2 linked regions of the Prochlorococcus marinus str. MIT 9313 genome follow. The protein of the gene in region 1 binds, or shares a complex with, the protein of each later gene. Links are inferred from orthologs where the notes say so. Each region holds a gene or a part of one and is shown in the gene's direction. Other genes may lie near its edges. The genes, in order: accB and accC.

Region 1 (3,287 bases):
GCCGGCTGTTAGAGGGGCGTTGTAGCCATCAATCACAGCAGTGATGTTCCCTTTTGTGGTTTTGATCGATACAGTTGCTCTTCCGAGAAGCCGCGGTAGTGAGTTGAATTCCTCAGGGATGGTGTAAGGAAAATCATTCACCAATAGCGCTTCTAGATCACCGATCTGCTTGAGACTTTCGCGACGTAGGTCGATGAAGCGATCTACGTTTTGATTACTGGCTGCATCCCCCAGGGCCTGGACCGTTTTTCCCAAGGATTCCAAAAGTGCTTCACCCTTTTCTCGAGATGCTTCTGGGATGGCTGCGAGGATGCTCTTTTTGCGGGTTATTACTAGGAACTGACTAGAAGAAGCAGCTTCGTTTAGCGCAACCCAGCGATTGCCCTTTGAAGACCCAACCACTTTGCTAGTGGCCTCAAGGGTGGCTTGCATTTGGCGGAGATCTTTTTGTTCGATTGGTAGGGCATTTCGCAGGATTGCGGCACCATCGGTCACTGCACTTCCAGCTGGCAGAGCAGCCAGAACAGGATCACCCCAATTCAGTAAAAGTACTGCGAGCACTGTGATCAGGCTGGTCAGTAGAGGAGTATTTGGCATGTGGAACTCTTCTTGTGCTGGGACTTTGGCACAGCCGTATGATCCATCTGATCCGTTCAGCGGGAATGATCTCAAGTAACGACTTCCGCACTGGCACCTCGATTGAATTAGACGGTTCTGTTTGGCGTGTAGTCGAGTTTTTGCATGTGAAACCGGGTAAGGGTTCAGCATTTGTGCGTACCAAGTTGAAGGCGGTGCAGAGCGGCAACGTGGTGGAAAAAACCTTTAGGGCTGGGGAGATGCTTCCGCAGGCCTTGCTTGAGAAGTCGACTCTTCAACACACTTATATGGAGTCCGGTGACTATGTCTTTATGGACATGTCTAGTTATGAGGAAACCAGGCTTACAGCGCAGCAGATTGGTGACAGTCGTAAATACCTCAAGGAAGGGATGGAGGTGAATGTGGTCTCATGGAACGGAAATCCTCTTGAGGTGGAGCTCCCCAATTCTGTGGTGCTTGAAATCACTGAAACTGATCCTGGTGTTAAGGGTGATACCGCTACCGGTGGCACTAAGCCCGCCATCCTTGAGACTGGGGCTCAGGTGATGGTTCCTTTGTTTCTTTCTGTGGGCGAGAAAATTAAAGTCGATACACGTAACGACAGCTACCTCGGTCGCGAGAACTAATGGCTATGCAGCTCGATCATGATCAACTGCACCAGTTGCTTGCAGCCTTGGCGGAAAGCGACATACAGGAATTTCGCCTTGAGGGAGATGATTTTCGTCTAGAGGTCAGGCGGAACATCCCTGCACCAGCAGTGGTGGCTCCGGTGATGCCATTGTCTTCGACCGTTGAGATGCCTTCACCGGCTCCAGAACCGAGAGTTGAGATGGTCGGACCTGGGACTCCGCCTCCAGCGGTACCAGGTTCAAGAACTGATTTCCTGGAGGTAACGGCACCGATGGTCGGCACGTTTTACCGTGCTCCTGGCCCTGGGGAATCCCCATTTGTAGAAGTTGGTAGTCGCATCGGTGTCGGTCAGATCGTGTGCATTTTGGAGGCCATGAAGTTGATGAATGAGTTGGAATCTGAAGTCAGTGGCGAGGTGGTTGAAATCCTTGTAGATAACGGCACGCCAGTTGAGTTCGGTCAGGTTTTGATGCGTGTTAAGCCTGGCTGATCAGCGTGATTCCGTGAGCTCCCAGGCGGCTTTTAGGGCGGCCAACATGCTGTCGGGTCTGGCACATCCCTTTCCGGCAATGTCAAAGGCGGTGCCGTGATCAGGTGAGGTACGTAGAAATGGAAGCCCAAGGGTGGTGTTGACGGCCGAGTCGAAAGCCAGCAGCTTCATTGGGATTAGACCTTGATCGTGGTATAAGGCCAGGATCCCGTCTGGGGTTTGGGCGCAAGGGATGCCATGCCAAGCCTTTGCAGCTGAAAGCCAACATGTGTCGGGAGGTAAAGGACCGTCTAGTTGGATCTCAGGGTGCTCCGTTTTCCATCTGTTCAGCATTGGGATCAACCATTTCAGCTCTTCATGGCCCAGTTGGCCTTGCTCGCCAGCGTGGGGATTGAGGCCTGCGACTGCAATGGATGGATCGGTTTTGAATCTTTGGCAGAATGCCTTGAGTACGTTGAGCTTCGCTCTAACCAACTCAGGGGTAAGCACTTGTGGGACTGCTGCTAGCGGGATATGGGTTGTTGCTAGCAGAGTGTTGAACCGCCAGCCGTTATGAGGTGAGATCGCGGTGAAGAGCATGGAGGCTTGATCAGCTCCCACCAGTTCTTTAAGTCGTTCGGTTTGACCGGGATAGTGATGGCCTGCTGCATGCCAGGCCTGCTTGGCAATAGGAGCGGTAACAAGGGCGCGGGCTCGACCCTTCAAGAGGAGTTCTGTTGCCTTTGTCAACCATAGAAAGCTTGCGGCTCCACTCTGTGCTGTGGGGTATCCAGGCTGAAGTGTGCTCTGCAGGGGTAGATCTTTGATGTCGAGGTTCTTTGGATTGGCTAGGGGAGAGATCCCTTGAGCTTGTAATTGGGCATAGGTCAGTTCTAGGCTTTTTCGACAGCCAACCAGCTGGGGATGCAGCTTTGATGGCAAGCTTGGTGAAGCGAGGGCCTTTAGGGTGACCTCCATCCCGATGCCAGCGGGATCGCCGATGGCGATAACGATAAGTTGATTAGCGTCAAAGCCTTCAGAAGGCATAGCCATGATGCGCTGGTTGCTGCTTGGTTTGCTGTTGTTTGGTCTTGGTACCGGATTGCGGAATGGTTGGTTGGTGGTGCATTGGAGTCAGTTTTTGCGCGATGCCGGGTTGACATTTATCGATCCAGAGAAGCCCTTTAATTGGAACGAGTTCATTCTTGGTGGTCCGGATCGGGAACGTTCAACAACTAAGGAAAATTCGTCTGTGAGACCTTGAAACCTTCTGCCAGATAACAGTCTCTAAGGCCGGATTGATAGTTGGGATGCATCAGGGAATAGCCAAGCTCGCGGCATAAGAGCTGATTGCTGACCCTGCGATTCTCTTGCCAGAAGGAGAGTGCCATGGGATTCATCTGTGCAGCGGCAACTGCAAATGGCTCAATTTCGGGTAAGGACTTTCCAAGTAGTTGGGCGGCGAACCCGAGTACGTCTGTATAAGCTGTTGGCAGGTCATCGGTGACGTTGATCACGATGGGTCGCTGTCCATCAGCAGCGCATTGGATTAGGTGCAGGATGGCGCCTGCAATGTCATCGACATGAATTC
Region 2 (3,266 bases), 1.7 Mb from region 1 along the record:
GCAATAGCTGAGCGATAGGCAGCAGCAATCGGATTGCTCGAACTCATAAAGCTTTCCAACTCCTTCACGCTTGTGGTAGGTGCAACAGGAAGCAAAAACCGACATCCAGGTCGCAGCCGAGCCAATTGATCAGCCGCCTCCAAAAGGAAAGGAACCCCCACGCAGAGCTTGGCCCGTTTAGACCCAGGCAATAAAGCCACCCAGTCGCCTTGTGGCAGCGGGGCTTCAGCTCTTGCAAGACTAGACAAATCCGCCATCAGGTCTCCCACCACAGTGCAACGGTCCCGGAAACGACGTGGCAGCTGATCCCGCACTTTGGGAGACATCGCAGCAATGCAGTCATTCCAACGAGGCCAGCGGGCCACCCACTCGGCGTAGGTGAGATGGCGGTAGCCCAAGCGGCCTGAAAGAAGCACGCTCCAGAACTGATCTCCACCAAGGAAAACGACCACTCCTTGGCGAGGCCACGGCCCATAGCGTCGGGGAAAGAACAACAAATTCCAAAACTGATTTGCTGGTGTGATCTGCTCAAACTGAATCCATCGTCTAGCCGCATCAGCCTCCTGTCCTGTGGCATTCGGGCAAGGCACCAACACCAGCCTCAAGTCAATAGGCGAGCTTGCAGCGCGAGGACGCATCAAAATGCTGCGATGCAAGCTCTCAGCAATGGGCCTAACCCAAGTCGCTAGTTCCCCTGGGCCATTGGAAACCAGAACAACCGCCAGCGAAGTGTCCGGAATGACAGCTGGAGGGAGTGAGGTCAAGTTGTAAGGAAAGAATGCGGATGGCGAGACTTGAACTCGCAAGGCCGAAGCCACACGCCCCTCAAACGTGCGTGTCTACCAATTCCACCACATCCGCGTGGCCGACTCAACCTCGCGGGCTTCGTCGATCGAGGATCATACCGGCCAATGGTCCAACGTTTTGCAAAGTGGCCTGGCAAGGAGCGCTGATACGATCCGCCCAAAGCCTGATTACTGCGGGATGACCATCGGCAAAGTGCTGATCGCCAACCGCGGCGAAATTGCCCTCAGAATTCTGCGTAGCTGCAGAGAGCTGAATATCCCCACAGTGGCTGTTTACAGCACCGTGGATCGCAATGCGCTGCATGTTCAACTTGCTGATGAAGCCGTCTGCGTTGGCGAGGCCCCTAGCAGCAAGAGCTATCTCAATGTCCCCAATATCCTCGCGGCTGCAACCTCCCGCGGGGTCGATGCAATTCATCCTGGCTATGGATTTCTAGCCGAAAACGATCGATTCGCCGAAATCTGTCGTGACCATGGCATCACCTTTGTCGGTCCTTCACCCCATGCAATCCGCTCCATGGGAGACAAGTCGACCGCTAAGGCGACCATGCAACAAGTCGGTGTTCCGACTGTGCCAGGTAGCGAGGGCTTGCTCGCCAGTCCAGAAGCAGCAGCTGAGCTGGCGAAGGGAATGGGCTACCCAGTGATGATCAAAGCCACCGCAGGTGGGGGTGGCCGCGGCATGCGCCTGGTCACCACGCCAGACCAACTGGAAAACCTCTTCAAGGCCGCCCAAGGAGAGGCCGAAGCGGCCTTCGGCAATCCTGGGCTCTACATGGAGAAATTCATTGACCGGCCCCGACACGTCGAAGTGCAGATCCTCTCGGATCGACACGGCAACGTCATCCACCTCGGCGAGCGTGACTGCTCCATTCAGCGACGTCATCAAAAACTGTTGGAAGAATCCCCCAGCCCAGCCCTCACCCCCGAATTACGCCTGCGAATGGGTGAGGCTGCGGTGGCCGCCGCAAGGAGCATCAACTACGAAGGCGCTGGAACCGTGGAATTCCTCCTTGATCGCAAGGGTGACTTTTACTTCATGGAAATGAACACCCGTATTCAGGTTGAGCATCCCGTCACAGAAATGGTGACAGGCATCGATTTGATCGCAGAACAACTGCACATCGCCGGAGGCGATCCCATCAGCATCAAACAAGAGGACATCCAACTAAGAGGCCATGCCATCGAGTGTCGAATCAATGCTGAAGACTCCACCCACAACTTCCGCCCCTCACCAGGGCAAATCACAGGCTGGTTACCACCAGGAGGACCAGGGGTACGCATCGACAGCCACGTCTATACCGGCTACGACATACCGCCTTTCTATGATTCATTGATTGGCAAGGTGATCGCCTGGGGGCATAACCGAGACGCGGCACTTAAACGCATGAAAAGAGCACTCAATGAATGTGCTGTCACAGGCATCCCCACCACAGTTGAATTCCATCTCGAACTGCTCAATCGGGAAGAATTTCTGAGAGGAGATGTTCACACCAAATTTGTCGAACAGGACATGCTCGACTGAAATTCCTTCGTTCAATCTCAAGCAATGGCCTGGCTCTTAAGCAGCATCTGAGAGAGCAGTCCTTGCTGGCCAACCAACAACTCCCTCAACAAACTGATCAATCCAGCCCATATCACGGGAGTGACATCCACTCCACCAATGGGAGCCACCACACGGCGGGTCATCGCCAAAAGAGGCTCCGTGGGCCAACTCACCAAAGGCCAAAACCCCTCGCTGAGCTTTACCTGGGGATACCAAGAGAGCACGATCCGAAAGATAAATGTCAGCGTCCAAAACGCAAGCGCAAAGGCCAGAACCAGATGCAGCGTTGGCAGCGCTTGAATCAGAACTGGTGTCACAAAGCTCAAAGCATCAGCAATTCCATCGTAGAAAGTCACCCCTGATCATTAAGATCATGATGGCCTCGCCCAAGTCAGAACCACTGCTATGACCGCTTCTCTCGCCAATTATCTAAGCAGCCTCGTTTGGGCCGCAGTAATCGTGGTAATACCAGCTGCCGTTGCCCTTGTGTTGATCAGTCAAAACGACCAGATGTATCGCAAGTGATCGGGTTGACCGAAACCTCAAAGCAGCCTTGGCGCACTTCGTAGACTGAGCCCAACGAGGTTGGTTTTCAACCTCCTGTTCAGGCGTTTTCAGGGGGCGCAATTGTGGTCAATGCCAGTCTTAACTGGGGCAGCATTGTTGGAATCGTGCTTGCAGTAGGCGGTGCTCTGCTGTATTTCATGCGATCGTTCAAGCCTGCCTTAGCACGCGACTACGACGTCTTTTTCGCAGCCATCGGCCTCCTTTGTGGAGGAGTTTTCTTTTTTCAGGGGTGGCGCCTGGATCCGATCCTGCAGTTCGGCGTGTTCCTGCTAGCCGGAACCACAATGTTTTTCGCCTACGAAAGTGTCAGGTTGAGAGGCGTAGCTGTTGAGGGGGCTCGGCGTTCA

The links.
Region 2: the proteins of accB (region 1) and accC are in contact, whole or in part, in a solved structure (PDB 8UXZ), measured with the Escherichia coli proteins. The link is inferred for Prochlorococcus marinus str. MIT 9313 from one-to-one orthologs.

The regions. Positions count from the first base shown.
Region 1 is NC_005071.1:33,483-36,769, forward strand. Bases 1-2,969 are described here. They hold accB (acetyl-CoA carboxylase biotin carboxyl carrier protein), read left to right. Parts: upstream 1-1,222; coding sequence 1,223-1,717; downstream 1,718-2,969. Other genes in these bases: AKG35_RS00150 (peptidylprolyl isomerase), read right to left, coding at 1-597; efp (elongation factor P), read left to right, coding at 663-1,223; pdxA (4-hydroxythreonine-4-phosphate dehydrogenase PdxA), read right to left, coding at 1,718-2,749; AKG35_RS00170 (hypothetical protein), read left to right, coding at 2,748-2,960; AKG35_RS00175 (SDR family oxidoreductase), read right to left, coding at 2,932-2,969. Outside these bases: more of AKG35_RS00175, read right to left, coding at 2,970-3,287. UniProt on the Escherichia coli protein: This protein is a component of the acetyl coenzyme A carboxylase complex; first, biotin carboxylase catalyzes the carboxylation of the carrier protein and then the transcarboxylase transfers the carboxyl group to form malonyl-CoA.
Region 2 is NC_005071.1:1,689,045-1,692,310, forward strand. Bases 210-3,157 are described here. They hold accC (acetyl-CoA carboxylase biotin carboxylase subunit), read left to right. Parts: upstream 210-984; coding sequence 985-2,331; downstream 2,332-3,157. Other genes in these bases: AKG35_RS08460 (hypothetical protein), read right to left, coding at 210-764; AKG35_RS08475 (YggT family protein), read right to left, coding at 2,349-2,669; psbX (photosystem II reaction center X protein), read left to right, coding at 2,758-2,877; AKG35_RS08485 (Ycf66 family protein), read left to right, coding at 2,982-3,157. In the rest of the region: more of AKG35_RS08460, read right to left, coding at 1-209; more of AKG35_RS08485, read left to right, coding at 3,158-3,266. UniProt on the Escherichia coli protein: This protein is a component of the acetyl coenzyme A carboxylase complex; first, biotin carboxylase catalyzes the carboxylation of the carrier protein and then the transcarboxylase transfers the carboxyl group to form malonyl-CoA.